Regions from separate parts of the Acidimangrovimonas pyrenivorans genome, predicted to be linked through region 2. Evidence: riboswitches for the same ligand, from Rfam matches in the RefSeq annotation. Region 2 holds a riboswitch; the other holds the start of a gene.
The links. A riboswitch is a leader RNA that binds a small molecule or an ion and turns the genes downstream of it on or off. The one in region 2 is predicted to bind cobalamin.

Region 1 (10,814 bases), on a different contig from region 2:
GGTTTGCCGTGAGGCCGCGGCCTGCCTGGCTGCGGCCCCATTGGGTGAGTCTAGGGCAGCCACATATCCTTCACAATGCCTAATTCCCGCCTGCGGCAGATCCGCCGCAGCGGCGCTATCATTTCGACGTGTCCTCGACCGCCTCGCGGCTCTCGACGATCTCGTCGACCAGCCCCCACGCCTTGGCATCCTCGGCCGACATGAAGTTGTCGCGCTCGAGCGCGGCGACGACGGTGTCGAAGTCCTGGCCGGTATGCTTGACGTAGATCTGGTTCAGCCGGTCCTTCAGCTTCTGGGTCTCCTGGGCGTGGATCATGATATCCGTCGCCTGGCCCTGGTAGCCGCCCGAGGGCTGGTGCACCATGATCCGGCTGTTGGGCAGCGCGAAGCGCATGTCCTTGGCGCCGGCGGTCAGCAAGAGCGAGCCCATCGAGGCCGCCTGCCCGATCACCAGGGTCGAGACCTTGGGCTTGATGTATTGCATCGTGTCGTAGATCGACAGACCGCTGGTCACCACGCCGCCCGGGCTGTTGATGTACATCGAGATCTCTTTCGACGGATTCTCGGCCTCGAGATGCAGCAGCTGGGCGACGATCAGGCTCGACATGCCGTCATGAACCGGGCCGGAGAGGAAGATGATCCGCTCCTTGAGCAGGCGCGAGAAGATGTCGTAGGCCCGCTCCCCGCGCGAGGTCTGCTCGACCACCATCGGGACCAGGGTGTTCATATAGGTGTCGATCGGATCTTTCATTTCGGCCTGCCTCGAGCTGTTGGGGAATTCTAGTGCCGCTGCGCTTTCAGGAGTCTTAGTTCCGCGTGCCGCCCCCTGCAAGGGGCGGCGGTTCAGTTTGACCCGGGGGCCATGCCCGGCCCCGGACTGGGGGCCGCGCGGACCGGAGCTATCCCTTCCCCCGGCGGCGCCATCAGCGCGTCACCCCCAGCGGCTGGAACACCGGCCCGTCCTCGGTCCGGGCGTAATAGGCACGCACCCCGAAGACGGCATCGAGGTTCTCCGGCGTCAGCACCGCGTCCGGCGCCCCGTCGGCCACCAGCCGGCCGCGGTCCAGCATCAGCAGCCGCGAGCAATGCCGCGCCGCCAGCCCGAGATCGTGCAGCGAGGCGAGGACGGCATGGCCCTCGGCGGCCAGCCCGGCAAAGACCTCCATGGTCCGGATCTGGCTTTCCGGATCGAGCCCGGCGATCGGCTCGTCGGCCATCAAGAGCGGCGTTTCCTGTGCCAGCGCCCTTGCGATCAGCACCCGCGCCTGCTCGCCGCCCGACAGCTCGGTGGCGATGCGGTCGTGGAACCCCGCCAGCCCCATCCGTTCCAGCGCCCGGTCGACCGCCGCCCGGTCCACCGCGCCGGGGCCGCGCAGCCCCAGATGCGGCGTCCGGCCAAGGCTCACCAGCGTCTCGACCGTCACCGGCCAGGCGACCTCGCGCGCCTGCGGCATCCAGGCCGCGGCATGGGCCCGCGCCCGCGGCGTCATCCCGGCCAGGCTGCTGCGCCCCTCGGCCGGCAGCAGCCCCAGCGCGCCGCGCATCAGCGTCGTCTTGCCGGCACCGTTGGGACCGATCAGGCCGACGAACTCGCCCGCCCCGACCGTCAGGCTGACATGGTCGACCACCGGGCATTCGCCGCGCCGCACGGTCAGGTTCTCCAGCGCCAGCAGGCTCACCGCTCGGCCCTCCGGGTGCGCCAGATCAGGTGCAGGAAGAACGGCGCCCCGACCAGCGCCGTCAGCACCCCCAGCTTGAGGTCGCGGTCGGGCGCGATCAGCCGCACCGCGACATCCGCTGCCAGCACCATCGCCGCCCCGCCCAGCGCCGAGGCCGGCAACAGTCGCGATGGCCGCCCGCCGGTGAAGGGCCGCAGGATATGCGGGATCACCAGCCCGACGAAGCCGATCGCGCCCGACACCGCCGTCGCCGCGCCCACCACCGCCGCGGTGCCGAGGATCAGCACCAGCCGCAACCGACCCAGCCGGATCCCCATCGCCTCGGCCGCGTCCTCGCCCAGCGTCAGCGCGTCCAGCCCGCGGCCGAGGCTGAACAGCATCGCCGCGCCGACGGCCATGAACGGCGCCGCCAGCCAGACATGGGTCATCGAGCGGTCGGCCAGAGAGCCCATCATCCAGAACACGATCTCGGCCGCGGCATAGGGATTCGGCGACAGGTTCAGCACCAGCGCCGTCAGCGCCGCCGCGAAGGCGGAAATCGCGATCCCGGCCAGGATCAGGGTCAGCGCCGTGCCGCGCGGCCCGGCCAGCGCCAGGATCAGCACCACCGCCGCCACCGCGCCCGCCAGCGCCGCCAGCGGCAGCGCCAGGGCGAAGGCGGCGGCCAGCCCGGTCTGCAGCGAGATCACCGCCCCCAGCGCCGCCGCGCCGGAGATCCCGATCAGCCCCGGCTCGGCCAGCGGGTTGCGCAGGAACCCCTGCAAGGCGGCGCCGGACAGCCCCAGCACGGCGCCGATCATCGCCCCCAGAAGCGCCCGCGGCAGCCGGATCTCGCGCATCACCAGCACCACCGGCCCGCCCTCGCCGGTGACCAGCGCGTGCAGGCTGGCCCGCAGCCCGATCGCCGCCGGCCCGATCAGCAGCGAGGCGGCGAACAGCGCGACGACAAGCGCGCCCAGCGCGACGAGGAGGCCGCGATAGCTCATTTGCCGCCCTCCAGCGCCCGCCTTGCCTGCGCCATCTTCGCCACCGCGCCCAGCAGCTTCGGCGTGCCGCAGACCCAGTCGGCATCCGAGGTGACGTGCATCGCCTGCGCCCGGACGTCGCGCAGCGCCGGGTGACGCAGGATTTCCTCGGCCCGCGATTCGCCGGGATAGGGCGCCGAGGTCACGATCAGCCTCGGCCGCGCCATCACCAGCTTCTCCAGCGGCAGCGTGCCGCCGCCGCTGACCCCGGCCTGCGCGGCGATGTTGCGGAACCCGGTCAGCTTGAGGATCTCGTCGGCCAGCGTTCCCGCCCCCGGCGTGTAGCCACTGGGATAGTAGAGCGCCGCCGGCGCCGGCGTCTCGCCCGTCACCCGCAGCGCCGCCAGATCGGCATCGAAGCGGTCGGCCATCTCGCGCGCCTGCGCCTCGCGGCCCAGCGCCGCGCCCACCGCCAGCAGGTTGCGCCGGACATCGGCGAAAGACGTCGCCGGCGCGATCTGCACCACCGTCACCCCCAGCCGGCGCAGCAGCGAGACGGTCGCCGCCGCGTTGTATTTGCCGGCCAGCACCAGGTCGGGATGCATCAGGAAGATCTGCTCGGCCTGGGCGTGGTTGAGCCGGTAGCCCCCGGCCGCCGCCGCCATCGCCGAGGAGCGCGGATCGGCCGCCAGCCATGAGACCGAGGCCAGCTGCCCCGGCGCCGCCAGCATCATCGCCAGCTGGTCGGTGCATAGGTTGATCGAGACGACGCGGGCCGGCGCGGCGGCAACGGTCAAGGCCGCGCCGAGGGTGATCCCCAGCGCGGCCGCCGCAAGCCGTATCGGACGCCAGGTCATGGCCATTCCGCTCCAGTCGCTCCTCTCGCCCGGCCTCCGGGCCTCCTTGCCGCCAAGTGCCGGGCGCCGGCAACCGGTCAGGGCCGGTCAGGATCGCCGGGCGCCCCGCCCCCGGGCTCAGAACTCCTTGCGCAGCCCGATATAGACCGACCGTCCCGGCGTGGCGTAGTCCTTCACCAGCTGGTAGCTGGCATTGGTCAGGTTCTCCACCCGCAGATAGGCCTTGGCGTCATTGCCCAGATCATAGGTGAAATCGGCATTGGCGACGATGTAATCCGACAGCCCCGGCCGGTTCGCCGCCGCAAGGATCGACAGCCCCGCGGTCAGCTTCGCCGTCACCGGCGCGCTCGCCTCCAGCGAGATCTTGTGGCGGGCCGGCAGGTACTTGGCGACGCCCCACTGGGTGGCGGACAGGCTGCTGTCGGCATGGGACAGGGTGTAGGTATAGGCGCCCCTGAGCGACACCTTGCCCAGCTTGGTCCGGCCCGCCAGCTCGACCCCGTAGCGGGTCGCGTTGCCGCCCTGGCGGTAGGTCGGCGGATAGACCGTCGTGCTGTAGATCGCGTCGCGCACCGAGAACCAGAAGGCCGTGGCGCTGACCGCTGTGTCCTCCGAGAGGCGCTTCTCGACCCCCAGATCGACCGAGTCGCTCTTCTCGCGCTGCAACGACACGCCCGGGGCGGCATAGCTCAGCTCGTAGAGCGACGGGTTGCGGAAGCCGGTGCCGGCCGAAGCCCGAACCGTCAGATCCTGCTGCGGCCGCCAGGCCATCGCCACCCGCGCCGAGGGGGCGCCGCCGACGCCCGAGGTGTTGTCGTAGCGCAGCGCCGCGCTCAGATCGAGCTGCGCCGTCGGGCTGTAGGCCAGTTCGGTGAACGCGCCGCGCTTCCAGCGCGAGCTGCTGGACGGCGACCCCGAGGAATTGGAGAAGCCGATGCGCGAGCCTTCGAGGCCGAAGCTCAGCGTCGCGGCGCTGCTGATCGGCGCGGTGCCCTTGTAGGACAGGCTCTTGCGGGTGCCGACATAGCGGTAGCTTCCCCAGACGGAATCGTAGGAGCGGTCGATCCGATAGGTCGTCACCGCCACGGTGTTGCGGACCGCGCCGGTCTCGAAATCGCTGTAGACCCGCAGGCCGCTGGACTTCGCCGGAATGCTGCCGGGCACGCCACCGGCGTCGTAATGGCCGGTGCTGTTCTGGTGGAAGGCCGAGAAACCGATCTTGACGCCGTTGTCGAAGCTGTGGCTGCCGGCAAGCGAGATCCGGTTCGAGCGGAAGGCGTTGCGCAGATTGCCCGAGCCGGCGCCGACATAGTCGACGATGCCGTCGGTGGAGACATGGCTCAGGTTCAGCGCCAGGCTCGAGTTCTCGCCATTGAGCGTCAGCCCGTAATTCAGCGCCTCGGTCGAACGGCTGCCATAGCGCATCTCGAAATACTGGTGCAGGCCGGGCTTGTCGCTCCTGGCCGAGGAGATGCTGACCACGCCGCCGACGGCCGAACCGCCGTAGAGCGCCGATTGCGAGCCCTTCAGGACCTCGATCCGGCCGATGCCGGCGGTCCCGAGGCGGCCGAAGTCATAGGCGACCTGGGGCCCGGACGGGTCGGTGACGTCGATGCCGTCGACCAGCACCTTGATGTAGTTCTGCGACACGCCGCGGATCGACAGCCCGGTCTGCGCGCCGACGCCGCCGGTCGGCCGGATGGTGATCCCCGGCACCAGCGCCAGCGCGTCCGCGACGCTGCCCTGGGCGGCCTTCTGCAGATCCTCCCGGGTGACGATGTCGACGGTGGCGCCGACCTTGTTGGCCGGCGTCGGGGTCAGGTCGGCGGAGACGACGATCTCGCCCAGGTCGATGGGCTCGGCCCGGCCGGGCTGCGGCAGCGCGGTCAGGGCGAGGGTGGCGATGATGGGAAGGGTGGACTGCAGGCGGGGCATGTCTCTCGGCCTCTGCTGGCGCGGACCTTCCGCGCCGGTTCCTCGGATGTCCTTGGAGGGGCCCGGCCCTTCCGCAGACGGTGAAATGTCACCTCTGCGGTCCGACCGCCTCCGCAACGCGCCCCGCGCCCGGAAAGGGTGATCACCTCGGCAGGTCTCCTGACTCGCGGGTCGTCGCTCTGGCTGGCCTTCCCGGGGGGTCCCAGTGGCACCTTCAACCATCGCTCGCCGCCTACAGTTGCGGGGGCAGTTGCGGAGTTGGCCAGCCTGACGGCCGGTCGCACCGCATTCCCTTTGATCCGGGTCTTGACGCCGGAACCGAAGCCCCCTCTCCCTACGCCTCACGCTCCACATGTCAAGCACAAGATCGAGAGCCCCGGGCGCGACACCGCCCCGGCGCTCTCGCTTGCGGGCTTGCCCGGACCGGCCCCAGCGGGTCTAACTGCACGGGTCAAGCCGGGCGGTCTGCCCGGCAGCCCGCCCGCCGCCCAGAACACCCATTTCCGGACCCGCCATGACCGATCTCACCGCCCTCGATGCCACCGCCCTGTCCGCCCTGCTGGCCGCGGGCAAGACCTCGGCCGTCGAGCTGATGACCGCCACGCTCGACCGCATCGACGCGGTGAACCCGAAGATCAACGCCATCGTCTCGCTGCGCGACCGCGCCACGCTGCTGGCCGAGGCGGCGGCCGCCGATGCCGCGCCGCGCAAGGGCTGGCTGCACGGCCTGCCCGTCGCGGTGAAGGACCTGCAGGCGGTGGCCGGCATCCGCTCGACCTGGGGCTCGCCGCTGTTTGCCGATTTCGTGCCCGAGGCCGACGCCCTGCTGCCGGCGAAGCTGCGCGCCGCCGGGGCGATCCTGATCGGCAAGACCAACACGCCCGAATTCGGTCTCGGCTCGCATTCGTTCAACCCGGTCCATGGCGCCACCGGCAGCCCCTACGACCCGAGCCGCACCGCCGGCGGCTCCTCGGGCGGGGCGGCATCGGCGCTGGCGGCGCGGCTGGTCGCGGTGGCCGACGGCTCGGACATGATGGGCTCGCTGCGCAACCCCGCCGCCTTCTGCAACGTCTACGGCTTCCGTCCCTCCTACGGCCTCGTTCCCTCCGATCCCGTCGGCGACACCTTCCTGCACCAGCTCTCGACCGACGGCCCGATGGCCCGCACGGTGGAAGACCTCGCCCGGCTGCTGGAAACCCTCGCCGGATACGATCCCCGCCTGCCCCATTCGCTGCCCCCGGAGCCCTACGCCGAGGGGCTCGACAGCGCCCCGGCCGGCCTGCGCATCGGCTGGCTCGGCGACTGGGGCGGGGCCTGGGCGATGGAGCCGGGCATCCTCGAGCTCTGCGAAGACGCGCTGAAGGTCTTCGAACGACTGGGCTGCGCGGTCGAGCCCGTAGCCCCGCCCTTCCCGGCCGAGAAGCTGTGGCAGAGCTGGACCACCCTGCGCAGCTGGGCGGTGGCGGCGCGGCTGGGCCTCCACCACGCCGATCCCAAGCGCCGGGCCCGGCTCAAGCCCGAGGCGATCTGGGAGATCGAGCGCGGGCTGGCCCTGAGCGCGATGGAGGTCCACCGCGCCAGCGTGATCCGCTCGGAATGGTTCGTGAAACTGGCCGAGTTGTTCACCCGCTACGACGCGCTGGTGCTGCCGACGGCACAGGTCTGGCCCTTCCCCAAGGGCTGGCGCTATCCGGAGCAGATCGCCGGCCAGCCGATGGACAGCTATCACCGCTGGATGGAGGCGGTGGTGCCGGTCAGCCTGGTCGGCCTGCCCGCGCTCGCCGCCCCGGCAGGCTTCGGCGCGTCCGGGCTGCCGATGGGCTTCCAGCTCTTCGGCCCGCGCGGCGCCGACCGCCGGATATTGCAGCTCGGCCAGGCCTATCACCGCGCCACCGAATGGCCGCAGAAGCGCCCGCCGGCGATGTGACCGACGGCACGCCCCATGTCGATCCGCGTAGCGCGACATGCGCAGGGCGCGCGCACCACGACACGATAGCGCCCGCGGCACCGTTTGCCCCCTCCCCGCTTGCCCCCGCCGCGCCACCGGCTACAACGAGGGCAGGCAAGCGCAGACGAACCAGCGAACACGGGAGGAAACCGGCATGGCGCAAACGGTGATCATCGAGGCCTTCGGCGGGCCGGAGCAGCTCAAACTCGTCGACCGCCCGGTGGGCGAGCCCGGCCCGGGCGAGATCCGCATCCGCCACGAGGCCTGCGGCCTCAACTTCATCGACGTCTACCAGCGCACCGGCCTCTACCCGCTCGAACTGCCCCACGCGCTCGGCATGGAGGCCGCCGGCGTCGTCGAGGCGGTGGGCGACGGCGTCAGCCACCTCAAGCCGGGCGACCGCGCCGCCTATGCCGCCGCCCCGCCCGGCGCCTATTGCGAAGCCCGGGTCATGCCCGCCGCCCAGGTCTGCCCGCTGCCCGACGGCATATCCTTCGAGCAAGGCGCGGCGATGATGCTCAAGGGCATGACCGTGCAATACCTGTTCCGCCGCACCACGCCGCTGCGGAAGGGCGACACGGTGCTGTTCCACGCCGCCGCCGGCGGGGTCGGCCTGATCGCCTGCCAATGGGCCCGCTCGGAAGGCATCACCCTGATCGGCACCGCCGGCACCGACGCGAAATGCGCCCTGGCCCGGGAGAACGGCGCCGCCCATGTCATCAACTACCGCGACGAGGATTTCACCGCCCGGGTCAAGGAGATCACCGGCGGCAAGGGCGTCGACGTGGTGATGGATTCGGTCGGCAAGGACACGTTCGAGGGCTCGCTCGACTGCCTCAAGCCGCTGGGGATGATGATCTCCTTCGGCAATGCCTCGGGCCCGGTGCCGCCCTTCAACCTGGCAACACTCGCCGCCAAGGGCTCGCTCAAGATCACCCGGCCGACGCTGTTCAGCCATATCGCCGAGCACGAGACCTGCCAGCAGATGGCGCGCGAGCTGTTCGACAAGGTCGAAAGCGGCGCGGTCAGGATCGCCATCGACCAGCGTTACCCGCTGGCCGAGGTCGCCGAGGCCCACCGCGCGCTGGAAGCCCGCAAGACGACCGGCGCCACCGTGCTTCTGCCCTGAGCCGGCCCGAGCCGGGCAAATCGACAAGGGGCCGGGCGCGGACGGTCATTCCGCCCCGCCCCGCTCCCGAGGGCCCCGACGGCCCCCTTTCTGCTCGAAAATATCCCGGGGGAGCCGCCAGCGGCGGCGGGGGCAGCGCCCCCTCCCCGGCCGGGCCTCAGCGCAGCCCGTCCTCGCCCTTGACGTCCTCGACCGCCAGGCCGCCCATCCGGTGATGCACCCGCGGCCCGCGCGCCATCGCCAGCGCGAACATCAGCTCGCCCGCCCGCGGCGCGTCCGGCAGCCCGACCTCGATGGCGTCGAAATGGCTGCGGACATAGGCCGCGTTGATATGGCCGAGCGGAATGTCGATCCGGGTGCCGACCCCGCCGACCTTCATCGCCGACGGCACGATCGCCCGCGCCTCGCCCAGCCGCTCGCGCATCGAGTAGCCGCCAGGCACGTGCCACAGCGCGGCATGTTCCAGCTCGCCGTCCTCGCCGGCCATCGCGGCCTTGCCATAGCCGTCGATGCCCTCGATCCCGCCCATCGCCGCGATCAGCTTGTCGGTCATCATCAGCCCGAGCGGTTTGAGCGCGTCCATCGCCGGCTGCAGCTCGGGCTGGTAGCGCCCGGCAAAGGGGTTGTTGACCACCGCCAGGATGGCGCCGCGCTGGCGCGGCGCCTCGGCCTCCGGGCCGCCCTCGTGATAGATATCCTCGAGGAAAATCATCGTCTTGCGCAGCGTGAAATCATACATGTTCTGGCTCATCGGCAGGCTCCCGTTGGCAGGAGGCCAGCGCCGCGCCGGTGCTGCGGCTCTGGCCGGAAAGCGACAGCAGCGCGGCCCCGATCAGGCCGCGCCGGTGGAAATCCCGGGCGGTGGCAAGCCCGCGGTCGAGGGCCGCGGCGGCCTCCTCGCGGGTCAGCGGGCCGACATCGACCGTGACGAGACGGTCGCCGAGATCGCTGTCGGGCGCAAGCGCGCAGGCCGGCTGGCGGATCACGGCTGGATGACCGGGCAGGTCGACGGCATTGGCGATCAGGGTCGCGGCGGCATCGGCCTCGGCGGCGGTGCGGGCCAGCACCGTGACGGCATCGGCGATGCCCAGCGAGTGGCTGCGCCCGCGCCAGCCAGAGGTCGCCAGCCCGCGCTCCGGCTGTCCGGCCGCCAGCGTCACCCGCGCGCGCGCCCCGGCCACCGCCGCCGTCACCGCCTCGCCCGGCGTCAGGTGGAAGGCGATGTCGCCACCATTGTTGACATGGGCCTTGCTCAACCCCGGCGCCCCGGCCATCGCCGCCAGCACCGCATCGGCCACCGCCCCGGCCACGGCCGCCATCGGCGTGATGAAGACCGGCGCGAAGGGGGCGACCGCCGCCGCCATCCTGCGCGCGATCGGCCCTTTCAGGTCCCAAGGCGCCGGGCTGCGCAACTCCGGCAGCTCCGCCACCAGCTCCTCGAGCAGCCCCGAGAACCGCGCCGCGGCCCGTTCATACGCCTCCCGCCGTGCCGCTTGGTTGGCCCAGAGGATCAGGTCGATGGGCCCGTGATTGAGGTGCAGCCGCACCCTGTCGGCCAGATATGCCGCCTGTGCCCCTGTCATCGCTGCGGCCATGGTTTCGGCGCCACCGCTCGGAACTGGTTCCCGTATTCGCCGCCCTCCTCCAGCACCTGCCGCAAGGGCCGGATCGCCGCCTCGTGCCCGCCCAGCGCGACGTAGTCTTCGCGCCGCAGGGTGAATTCCAGCGGCGCCACCAGCGCCGGCGTCGGCACGTAGCCGAAGGCGCCGTCCGGCGTCTGCGTCACGTCGACCATCAGGGTGATGCCGCCGCCGGGCCAGATCCAGGCCGGCGCGCCGCCGCAGCTGACCTGCGCCTCGCCCGTCTGCACCGCCCGGGTCAGCCGCACCGGGTTCCGCGTCGCGCCCGAGCGCAGCGAGCCCCCGGCGCCGCCGGTGAACAGCACCGTGCACAGCGCCGGCTCGCAATTCTCGGCGATCAGCTCGACCGAGGGCTGCAGCGCCGCCGGCAGCGGCTGTGCGACCGGCTGCAGCTCCTCGTCCAGCACGTAATAGGCCGCGTGCTCGCCGGTGGTCGAGACCATCAGCAGCGTCAGCCCCGGCCGCGCCCCCTTCTTGGCATTCCACGGCCCGAGGATGGTCAGCGGATCGTCGATATCGGTGCCGCCCCAGCCCAGCCCCGGCTGCGCCACCTGGAAATAGCGCCCCGGGGTCGAGCGCCGGCCCCTGATCCTGATCCCGGTATCGGGCCAGCCCAGCACCTTGCCCGCCTGATGCTCGCTGACGACGCCGGTGATGTGGT
Region 2 (10,814 bases):
ACGGGCTGGAATTCGACCCGCTGGCGCGCAGGCTGGCCGCGGCCGGGCTGGCCGATGTCGTGGTGCCCGACCTGCGCGGCCACGGTCCCTTCACCAAGACCCGCGGCGACGTCGCCTATGTCGGCCAGATGGAGGACGACATCGCCGATCTGATCGCGGCCGAGCGGCGGCCGGGACAGAAGGTGGTGCTGCTGGGTCATTCCTCGGGCGGCGGGCTGGCGATCCGCTTTGCCGGCGGCGAGTATCGTGACGAGATCGACGGGGAGATCCTGCTCGCCCCCTACCTGAAATACGACGCGCCGACGGCGCGGCCGAATTCCGGCGGCTGGACCCGGGTGCTGACCCGGCGGATCATCGGGCTGTCGATCCTCGACGGCTTCGGCATCCATGCGCTCGACGGTCTGACCGTGGTCCAGCTGCGCTTTCCCGCGGCCGTGCTCGACGGGCCGCTGGGGGCGAACGCGACGCGGAACTATTCCTGGCGGCTGCAGCAAACCTATGCGCCGCGGCCCGATTACCTGGCCGATGTCGCCAGGCTGCCGCGCTTCCTGCTGCTGGCCGGGACCGAGGACGAGGCCTTCGTCGCCGGTGCCTACCAGCCGACGATGTCGGCGGTGACCGACAAGGGGAGCTACAAGCTGATCCCGGGGGTCGGCCATCTGGGCATCGTCGACGATCCGCGCAGCTTCGACGCGATCAAGGCGTTTCTCGAGAACGGGCTGTGACCGACGCCTTCTTCACCCTCCATGACGGGCTCGAGCGCGAGGGGCCCGGCGACCGCGAGAGCCTCGACTGGGCGCTGGCCCTGGCAGCGCCGCCGCCCGACGCCTTCATGCTCGACGCGGGCTGCGGCCCGGGGGCCGACATCGCCAGGCTGCTGGCCCATGCGCCGCGGGGCCGGGTGCTGGCGATGGACCGCCACGCGCCCTTCGTCGCCCGGGTGCTGGAGCGGTTCTCCGGCGACGGCCGGGTCTGGGCGATGCGCGGCGACATGGCGGCGCCGCCGGGGCGCTACGACCTGATCTGGTGCGCCGGGGCGCTCTATTTCCTCGGCATCGAAAACGGGCTGCGGGGCTGGCGTCGGCACCTGGCGCCCGGCGGGCGGGTGGCGTTCTCGCAGCTCGCCTGGCAGGTTGCCGACCCCTCGGCGGAGGCGCGCGCCTTCTGGGCCAAGGCCTATCCCGAGATGACCGATGCCGCCGGCGTGCTGGCCGCGGTCGCGGCGGCGGGCTACCGGGTGCTGGGGCAATGCTGGCTGCCCGACGCGGCCTGGGAGGCGTATCTCGGCCCGCTCGACGCCCGCTGCGACGCACTGGCGCCAGGGGCGGCGGAGGACTTGCGGGCGGTGATCGCCGAGCAGCGGGCCGAGGCGGCGCTGTGGCGGGCGCATCGCGACGAATTCGGCTATCTGCAACTGGTCGTGGAGGCGGCATGACGATTGAGGCTTGCGCGCAACTGGTCGAACGCGGCGACCCGGACCGCCACGCGGTGACGCGGGCGGCGGCGCCGGCGGCGCAGGCGCGGCTGTGGCCGCTCTACGCGCTCAACCTCGAAGTGGCGCGGGCGCCCTGGGTGACGCAGGAGCCGATGATCGCCGAGATGCGGTTGCAATGGTGGCGCGAGGCGGTCGAGGAGATCGCCGCGGGCAAGGCGCCGCGGGCGCATGAGGTGGCGGCGCCGCTGGCCGCGGTGATGCGCGACGCCGCTTTGCCGGTGAAGCTGCTGGACGCGATGATCGCGGCGCGGCGCTGGGACATCTACCGCGATCCGTTCGACGACGCGGCGGCGTTGTTCGCCCATCTCGACGCGACGGCGGGCAACCTGATGTGGCTGGCGGCGCTGGCGCTGGGAGCTCCGGCCGCGGCCGAGGGGCCGGTGCGCGATTTCGCCCGCGGCGCCGGGCTGGCGGCCTGGCTGCGCGCAGTGCCGGAACTGGAGGCGCGCGGCCGGACACCCTTGCCCGACCCGGAGCCGCAGGCGGTGACGGCGCTGGCCCGCCAGGGGCTTGAAGATGTCGCCCGGGCAAGGGCCCGGCGGCGGCAGGTCCCGCGCGAGGCGCTGCCGGCGCTGCTGACCGGCTGGGAGGCCGGCGCGGTGCTGAAGCTGGCGGCACGGCAGCCGGAGCGGGTGGCGCGCGGCGCGCTCGGTCGGGCCGAGTTCGGCCGCCGCGGCGGTCTGATGCTGCGGGCCGTCAGCGGCCGGTGGTGACGCTGTCGGTGATGTTCTGGACTGAGAAGTAATACTTTGCCCGGCGCTTACGCCGGGCAGCGCCCGACCCGCCCCCCACGGGGCGGGCGCTTCACGCCCACCCTGCCGGGACGGGCGCTGCCCTTTGTGCTAGGTACGCCTGTTGCTGCAGGGGCCCGCACAGACCCTCACTCGTCCGCCGGCCGCATCACCAGCCAGATCAGCGCGCCGCCGGCGAGCACCAGGAACGGCACCATCGCCATGTTGACCGCCTGCCAGCCGGTCTGCGGCGTGCCGCCCGAGCAGTTCATCAGCCCGCCCGAGGCCAGCGAGGCCATGGTCACGCCGCCGAAGACGATCAGGTCGTTCATGCCCTGCATCCGGCCGCGCTCTTCCGGCGCGTGGGCCGAGGCCAGCATCGAGGTGGCGCCGATGAAGCCGAAGTTCCAGCCGACGCCGAGCAGGATCAGCGCGACGAAGAAATGGGTCAGGTCGACGCCCATCATCGCCACCACGCCGGCGGCGGCGACGATCACCAGCCCGGTGGCGATCACCTTCTCGACGCCGAAACGGGCGATGACATGGCCAGTGAAGAAGGACGGCACGAACATCGCCAGCACGTGGGCGGTGACGATATTGGCGGCGTCCGAGGTCTGGTAGCCGCAGCCGACCACGGCCAGCGGGGTCGAGGTCATCACCAGGTTCATCAGCGCGTAGGACACGGTGGCGCAGATCACGGCGACGGCGATCCGTGGCGTCGTGATAAGTTCGCGCCGCGACCGGCCCTTGGGGGCGTCATGCGCCGGCGGCTGCGGCTTGGGAATGTCGAGGAAGGCGAACAGCCAGATGCCGATCATGTTGACGGCGATGACGGCGAGATAGGTGCCGAGGAAGGGGATCACCATCGCCTGGGTCGTGACCTTGACCAGTTGCGGCCCGATCACCGCCGAGGCCAGCCCGCCGGCCATGACGTAGGAGATCGCCTTGGGCTGGAACTCCTCGCTGGCGGTGTCGGCGGCGGCGAAGCGGTAGAAGCCCTGGGCCGACATGTACATGCCGGTGAACAGCGCGCCGAGCAGGAAGATCGGGAACGAGCTGACATAGAGCGCGTAGGAGGAGATCACGGCCCCGGTCATCCCGCCCAGCGAGCCGAGCGCGAAGCCGGCGCGGCGGCCGAAACGCTGCATGAAGGCCGAAAGCGGCGTCGCCGACAGCATCGAGCCGATGACGATCAGCGAGATCGGCAGCGTCGCCAGGCAGGGATTGGGCGCCAGCGACTGGCCGGCCAGCCCGCCGATGGTGAAGTTCATCGGCATCTGGCTGCCCAGGAAGGCCTGGGCGAGCACCAGCACGGTGACATTGCGGCGGGCGCGGCTGTCGGTCGGGGCGGTCGTGGACATCGTCATGCGCTATCGGTAGTCGGAGCGCGCGGCGCTGCCAAGGGCGAAAGTATCGCGGGCGCGGCGTCATATCGGCGCCGTGCCCGGGGTTCCCGGCCCGGCGTTCAGGCCGCCTGCGCCACCACCGTGACCGGAATGTTCCACGGATCGCGCAGGGTCTCGCCCTCGGCCACGCCGATCTTCGCCCGGTGTCCGGCAGCGGCGGCCAGCGTCACTTCGGCCAGCCCGGTGGCCGCATCGGCGCGGATCGGGGCGCCGCGGCTGTTCCAGACATTGGTGCCGACATGGTGGTGGTAGCCGCCCGACGAGAAGAAACCGGCGCCGGGATAGTGCTGGGTGACGTCGAGCCCGAGGCGGCCGGTCCAGAATGCCTCGGCGGCGTCGAGGGCGCCGACCTGGAGGTGGACATGGCCGATGACGGTGCCCTCGGGGGCGCCGGTCCAGCGGCTCTCGATGCCCGCGATCAGGCCGGGCAGGTCGAGCGGCTCGGTCCCCATGGCGAGGCCGTCGCCCTTGCGCGGCCAGTCCGCGGGGGCGCGGTCGGCATAGACCTCGATGCCGTTGCCCTCGGGATCGGCAAGGTAGACCGCCTTGCTGACCCCGTGATCCGAGGCGCCCTGGATCGGGGTGCGGTTCTCGGCCAGCGCCCGCAGCCAGCGGCCGAGGTCGGCGTCCCCGAGCAGCAGAAAGGCGGTGTGGAACAGCCCGGCCTCCCGGGGATCGCGCTGCCGCGCCGCCGGGTCGCGGCGCAGCTCGATCAGGGGGCGCTCGCCGGCCCCCAGCAGCGCCGTCTCGCCGTCGCGCCGCAGCGGCGTCAGGCCGATCGTGCCGGCGTAGAAATCGGCGACCTTGTCGAGGTCGTTCACGGTCAGCGCGATGCGCGCGACGGTGAGGGGGGCGTCGTTGGGGGCCATTGCCGGGCTCCTTTCCGTCCGCGGCTCAGCGCAGCGGGGTGCGTTTCAGGACATAGGCGCCGTCGCCGAGCGCGGCGAGCGCGACCAGCACGAAGGCCCAGAAGGCGGGGTATTCCCAGCCGCCATGCGGGTTGGTGAACCAGAAGCCGGCGGGGCCGTGGACGGTGACGATGGCGCCCATCAGCACCGGGACCAGCGCGGCGGCGGCGACGCGCGGCCAGACCCCGAGGATCAGCGCCGCGGCGCCGAGCAGTTCCCACAGGATGGTGACATAGGCCAGCGTCGGCGGCAGGCCGAGCGAGGCGAAGAACTGGGCGGTGCCGGCGGGGGTGAAGACGAAGATCTTCAGTCCGGCATGGGCGAGGAACAGCGCCCCGGCGGCGAGCCGCAGCCCGAAGATGGCATAGGGCGCGAGGGCGGTGTCGACATGGCCCTCGGTGCGGGCCGGCGCGGTCTGGGACGAAGCGAATGACATGGGATTTCCTTCCTGTCGCGACTGATGACGGGAAAATAGATTGCATTCGAACCGATGATTATCCGGCCTGATGCCAGATGACTTCTTCCGGAATGGAAGAAATCTCAGCCACCCCGAAGCGGCCCCTGGCGAAAATGTGCGGCGAGATGGTCGATCAGCAGCCGCACCCGCGCCGGCAGGTGACGGCTGGCGGGATAGACGGCGGAGAGCGGCGGCGGCTCGGGCTCGCGGGCGGCGAGCAGCTTCACCAGCTCACCGGCGCGCAGCGCCTCGGCGGCGACGAAGGCGGGGCTGCGGGCGATGCCCAGCCCGGCCCTGGCCGCCGCGATCGCCGCCTCGGCGTTGGAAAAGCACAGCCGGCCGGAAACCGAGACCGTCTCGCCGCCGGCGAAGCTCCAGCGCCGGGGCTCGGGGAAATTGCTGTCGAGGATGCAGGCGTGGCCGGCCAGTTCGGCCGGGGTTCCGGGCGCCGGGTGGTCGGCAAGGTAGCCCGGCGCCGCCACGGTGACGATGTCGATCGGGCACAGCTTGCGGGCGACCAGGGTGCTGTCGCGCGGCGCGGCGATGCGCAGGGCGAGGTCGAAATTGCCGTCGATCAGGCCGACGAGCCGGTCGGAAAACACCACGTCCAGCTCGATCCCCGGATAGCGCCCGGCGAATTGGGCCAGCACCGGCGCCAGCACCAGCGTGCCGAAGGTGACCGGCACCGACAGCCGGATGCGGCCATGCGGCGTCGCGGCGGTGCTTTTCAGCGAGGCGTCGAGCTCGTCGAGCGAGTCGAGGATCGGCCTGATCCTGGCGTGGTAGTCGCGCCCGGCCTCGGTCAGGGCCAGTGCCCGGGTCGAGCGGACCAGCAGTTGCACGCCCAGCCTCTCCTCCAGCCGCGCCACCAGTTTCGAGGCCTGGCCCGAGCTGGTGCCCAGGCGGGCGGCGGCGGCCGAGAAGCTGCCCAGCTCGACCACGGTCACGAACATCCGGTCACAGCTCAGGCGGTCCATCGGCGTCTCCGTTGCGGCCGGGCCATGTTTGCCGACCGGAGGCCGGGAGACAAGCGGGGGCCCTCAAACGGGGAGGCCGCTGCCCGCAAGTCTTCACCTCGCCCGTGGCTTCGCGCCCAGACGCGGGGCGCGGGCGCGGGCGAGCTGCCGCGTCTCGGCTTCGGTCAACAGCACGCGGGCGCGGTCGGGGTCGCCATCCGCGCGCCGCAGCGCCGAGGCCCAGGCGCGCGAGGCCGAGCGCGCGGACCATGGCAGCACCGCCTGTGCCAGCCAGGCGCGGAGCGGCGGCGGCAGGCGGTCGTAGGCGGCCATCGGATTGCCGTGCCGCTTGCTCTTGCGGACCGGTGTCGCGCCCAGATTGGCGCCGCTCATGCCGCGGCGGGCGCGCTGCGCCAGACCGGGAACGGATCGGGCAGGTCGCGCGGCTCGGGGCTCTCGGCCCCGGCGACCAGGGCGGCGTCCAGCGCCGCGGTGATCGCCCGGCGGTCCAGCCCCGAACCGATGAAGACCAGCTCCTGCCGCCGGTCGCCCCAGGGCTCCTGCCAGTGCCGGCCGAGGTAGGCCCGCGCCGCCGCGTGGTCGGGGCGGTGCTCGGGCGGGACGGTGGCCCACCACTTGCCCATCGGGCGCACCGTGCTGATCGCGCCGGCCAGCGAGAACTCCGCCAGCCAGTCGGGCCGGGTCGCGATCCAGAAATGCCCCTTGGCGCGGATCACGCCGGGCAGGGGCCCGTTCAGCACCTCATGCACCTTCTGCGGATCGAACGGGGCGCGCGCGCGGTAGACGAAGGAAGAGATGCCGTATTCCTCGGTCTCCGGCACATGCTCGGCGAAGCCGTAGAGCTCCTTGGCCCAGAGCGGGTGTTCATGCGCGCTCTCGAAGTCGAACAGACCGGTGTCCAGGATCGCCTGCGCCGGGACGCGGCCGAAATCGGTCTCGATCAGGCGGGCGTCGGGGTTGAGGGCGGTGACGATCTTGCGCGCCGCGTCGAGCCGCTCCGGGCCCGCCACCGTGGCCTTGTTCAGCACCACCACGTCGGCGAACTCGATCTGATCGACCAGCAGGTCGACGAGGGTGCGGTCGTCCTCCTCGCCAAGGCTCTCGCCGCGGTCGGCGAGGAAATCGTGGCTGGAGAAATCCGTCAGCAGGTTCGCCGCGTCGACCACCGTCACCATCGTGTCGAGCCGCGCGATATCCGAGAGCGAGGCCCCGGTCTCGTCGCGGAACTCGAAGGTGGCGGCGACGGGCAGCGGTTCCGAGATGCCGGTCGATTCGATCAGCAGGTAGTCGAAGCGGCCCGCTTCGGCGAGGCGGCGGACCTCGGTCAGAAGATCCTCGCGCAGGGTGCAGCAGATGCAGCCGTTGGTCATCTCGACCAGCTTCTCGTCGCTCTGTGACAGTTCCGCGCCGCCTTCGCGGACCAGGTCGGCGTCGATGTTCACCTCGGACATGTCGTTGACGATGACCGCGACGCGGCGGCCCTCGCGATTGTTCAGGACGTCGTTCAGAAGCGTCGTCTTCCCGGCGCCGAGGAAGCCGGAAAGGATGGTGACGGGCAGGCGGGGATCGGCGGGCATCGAGGGTCTCCAAGGAAATATGATGTGATAACGTTACATGGCGGGGTGGCGACTTCAAGCCCCTCCGCTGCGCGAAATCGCCGGATCGGCGTCGGCGGCGCAGGAGGAAGCCCGATCGCCAGCCTGCTTCCGCCGCTGCAATTGCCCTGCATGCCGAAGGTGTTGCTGATCTCCTCCCCGGTCGCGCCGGGCGCCGGGGGGCTGCTTGCGGCCTGGCCGGCCGGCTGCCGCTATTCCGTGGCCGCCACCGGCTCGAGCGCGTCATATCCCTTGACCCGGTAGATCAGGAACGAGACCGTCCAGGCGGCGATGAAGACCCCGATGATGACGAAGCCGAGATCGTTGAAATTCTCGTTCAGCCCGCCGATCAGGTCCCAGAAGCCGCCGCTGAGGCCAAGCTTGTCCGACAGCAGCCCGAGCGCCTCGATCCCGCCGATCAGCATCGCGACGAGCACCGAGACCAGCGTGATGCAGAGGTTGTAGTAGAGCTTGCGCACCGGTCTCAGGAAAGCCCATTCGTAGGCGCCGAGCATCAGGATGCCGTCGGTCGTATCGACCAGCGACATGCCGGCGGCGAAGAGCATGGGGAAGACCAGCACCGCCCAGAGCGACACCCCCTGCGAGGCCTGGCTGGCCGAGATGCCCAGCAGGCTGACCTCGGTCGCGGTGTCGAAGCCGAGGCCGAAGAGGAAGCCGAGCGGCAGCATCCACAGCGGGGTCGACACCAGCCGGAAGAGCGGCCGGAACAGCCGCGCCAGCAGGCCGCGGTTGTTCAGCAGCATGTCGAGATCCTCCTCGACATAGGGTTGGCCGCGGCGGACCTTGCGGAACGCCGCCCAGACACCGCGCAGGATGACGATGTTCATCGCCGCGATGACGAACAGGAAGGTGGCCGAGACCAGCGTCGAGACGATGCCGCCGACATCGCGCCAGGCGGCGAAATGGCCATGCTGCAGCGCCATCGCCGCGGCGGCGACGGCGGCGGCGACGATCAGCACCACCGAGGAATGGCCGAGCGCGAAGAAGAGGCCGATGGAGACGGGCCGTTCGCCATCCTGCATCAGCTTGCGGGTGACGTTGTCGATCGCGGCGATGTGGTCGGCATCGACCGCGTGGCGCAGGCCGAAGCCCCAGGCGACGAGACCGGTTCCCAGCAGCAGCGGCTGGGCGTGGAAGGCGACGAAGGCCCAGAGCCAGGCGAGGAGGTTGAAAAGCGCAAGGATGACGTAGATGCCGATGACGCGCTTGCGGAGGCCCCGCAGATGTGGATCGGAGCGAGATGTGGTGTCGGACATGGATGCTTCCCGAGCGTTGGCCGTCTCCACAACCAGGCCGGGGCGCCTGTGACGACCCCTGCACACCGGAAACACCCCGCCCGATGCGGCTGCGCAGACCATGGGTGACGGCAGGTCTCCTGACTCGCGGGTCTCTGCCTCGCGCCTGCCTTCCCGGTTTCCCAGTGGCACCTTCGGCGCAGGCTCTCCGCCTACAGTTGCGGGGGCAGCCGCGGCCTTGGGCGCAGGCCCGCACCGCGTTCCCTTTTGATCCCCGAAGGGAACCATCACCCGATCATTGCTACGGAGGCGGAGGTCTTCGGGCAATGCCATGCGCGCATCGCGCGCCCTCACATTCGGGTCATCGCGCCGGGCTTGGCGCTCCCGGGCCGGTCTTCGCGTCGCGTCGGGGAAGGGTGACGAAGAACGGCGCCTCACGCCCCTGTCTCGGCAACGAGGCGGCCATCTGCCAGCGTCAGCGCCCGCGGGGCGATGCGGGCGCGGAAGCGCGGGTCGTGGCTGACCAGCAGGATCGCCTGCGGCAGCGCGGCGAGGATCTCGGCCAGCCGCGCCTCGTTCTCGGTGTCGAGCGCATTGGTGGGTTCGTCCAGCAGCAGCACCTCGGGCTCCATCGCCAGCACGGTGGCCAAAGTCACCAGCCGCTTTTCGCCGCCCGACAGGTGATGGGTGACGCGGTCGCGCAGATGGGCCAGCGCGAGCTCGCCAAGCACCCGGTCGATGATCGCCAGCGCCTCGGCGCGCGACTTGCCCAGGTTCAGCGGGCCGAAGGCGATGTCCTCGGCGACGGTGGGGCAGAAGAGCTGGTCGTCGGGATCCTGGAAGACGAGGCCGACGCGGCGCCGGACCTCGCGGAAATCGGCCTCGGCGCGGCGGACCTTTCCGAAGGCCCGGACGCTGCCCCGCGCTGGGGCGAGCAGCCCGACGATCATTCGCAGCAGGGTGGACTTGCCCGCGCCGTTGGGCCCGGTCAGCGCCAGCCGCTCGCCCGGTTCCAGGCGCAGCGCCGCGCCGCGCAGCACCGGGGCGGCGCCGGGATAGGCGAAATGGATGTCGTCGAGCTCAATGAGCGCCATGCAGGTCCACTCCGATCGGAAGGGCGAGAAGGGCCATGACGCCGGCCGCGAACAGCAGGTCCGCCGGCCGCAGCGCGAAGCTGTCGAGCATCGGCAACCGGCCCTGGAAGCCACGGCATTTCATCGCGTCGAGGATGCGTTCCGAACGTTCCAGCGCCCGCACCAGCATCATCCCGACAAGGTAGCCGAGGCTGCGCCAGGTGTGCAGGTTCGTGCCGGGGCGGAAGCCGCGCACCCTCATCGAGACGCGCAGCCGGGCGTATTCGTCGCGCAGCACGTCGACATAGCGGATGGTGAACATCATCAGGTGCACCAGCCGCTCGGGCACCCGGAGCGCGTGCAGCGCATGGCCCAGCGTCGCGGGTTCCATCGAGCCGACCAGCGCCATCAGCGCCAGGATCACCGCATTGGCCGTCAGGGCGATGGCGGCGGCCTGGCGCAGGCCGTCCCAGCTGGCGGACCAGCCGAGAAGGGTGAAGGCTGCGGGGCCGGGCACGGTGAAGGGCAGCAGGAGCAGCATGAACAGGATGAAGCCGTCCATCCCCGCCATCCGCTTCAACGTCCGGCGCGGCGGCAGGCCCGAGAGCGCGAGCAGCACCAGGGCTGCAGCCAGCGCCAGCACCAGCGCCGGGAGGCTTGTCAGGGCGACGGTCTCCAGTGCGAAGGCGACCGCCAGCGCGACCCGCAGCCGCGGATCGCGCGCCGGGATAAGCCCGTCCCCGACGGCGGGCACGGTGTCGCCGAGCGCGGGCCGGGGGCCGAGCCGGTGCGCCACGGCCTAGGCCGCCATCCGCCGCCGGGCGGCGACGTAGAAGCCGACGCCGAACAGGCCGATGATATAGCCGATGCCGCCAAGGATCGTCTGCAGGCTGTTGTGTTCCTTGTAGGCGTCGAT

Region 1: it holds a riboswitch for cobalamin, as region 2 does, so the genes downstream of both, ACFOES_RS11725 (TonB-dependent receptor plug domain-containing protein) here and ACFOES_RS13320 (HoxN/HupN/NixA family nickel/cobalt transporter) in region 2, are expected to answer to the same signal.

What each region holds. Positions count from the first base shown of each region.
Region 1 covers NZ_JBHRSK010000007.1:287,473-298,286, forward strand. Annotated here, with positions in the region: gene ACFOES_RS11705 (ATP-dependent Clp protease proteolytic subunit) at 119-751, opposite strand; gene ACFOES_RS11710 (ABC transporter ATP-binding protein) at 924-1,679, opposite strand; gene ACFOES_RS11715 (FecCD family ABC transporter permease) at 1,676-2,665, opposite strand; gene ACFOES_RS11720 (ABC transporter substrate-binding protein) at 2,662-3,501, opposite strand; gene ACFOES_RS11725 (TonB-dependent receptor plug domain-containing protein) at 3,619-5,436, opposite strand; cobalamin riboswitch at 5,569-5,774, opposite strand; gene ACFOES_RS11730 (amidase) at 5,951-7,363, shown strand; gene ACFOES_RS11735 (quinone oxidoreductase family protein) at 7,539-8,513, shown strand; gene ACFOES_RS11740 (amino acid synthesis family protein) at 8,671-9,264, opposite strand; gene ACFOES_RS11745 (UPF0280 family protein) at 9,245-10,096, opposite strand; gene ACFOES_RS11750 (6-hydroxynicotinate reductase) at 10,093-10,814, opposite strand, start outside.
Region 2 covers NZ_JBHRSK010000010.1:31,335-42,148, forward strand. Annotated here, with positions in the region: gene ACFOES_RS13275 (alpha/beta hydrolase) at 1-725, shown strand, start outside; gene ACFOES_RS13280 (class I SAM-dependent methyltransferase) at 722-1,435, shown strand; gene ACFOES_RS13285 (squalene/phytoene synthase family protein) at 1,432-2,208, shown strand; gene ACFOES_RS13290 (MFS transporter) at 2,376-3,593, opposite strand; gene ACFOES_RS13295 (VOC family protein) at 3,692-4,501, opposite strand; gene ACFOES_RS13300 (DoxX family protein) at 4,527-4,976, opposite strand; gene ACFOES_RS13305 (LysR family transcriptional regulator) at 5,081-5,974, opposite strand; gene ACFOES_RS13310 (DUF6525 family protein) at 6,068-6,346, opposite strand; gene ACFOES_RS13315 (GTP-binding protein) at 6,343-7,551, opposite strand; gene ACFOES_RS13320 (HoxN/HupN/NixA family nickel/cobalt transporter) at 7,782-8,846, opposite strand; cobalamin riboswitch at 8,939-9,129, opposite strand; gene ACFOES_RS13325 (energy-coupling factor ABC transporter ATP-binding protein) at 9,260-9,919, opposite strand; gene cbiQ (cobalt ECF transporter T component CbiQ) at 9,906-10,694, opposite strand; gene ACFOES_RS13335 (cobalt ABC transporter permease) at 10,698-10,814, opposite strand, start outside.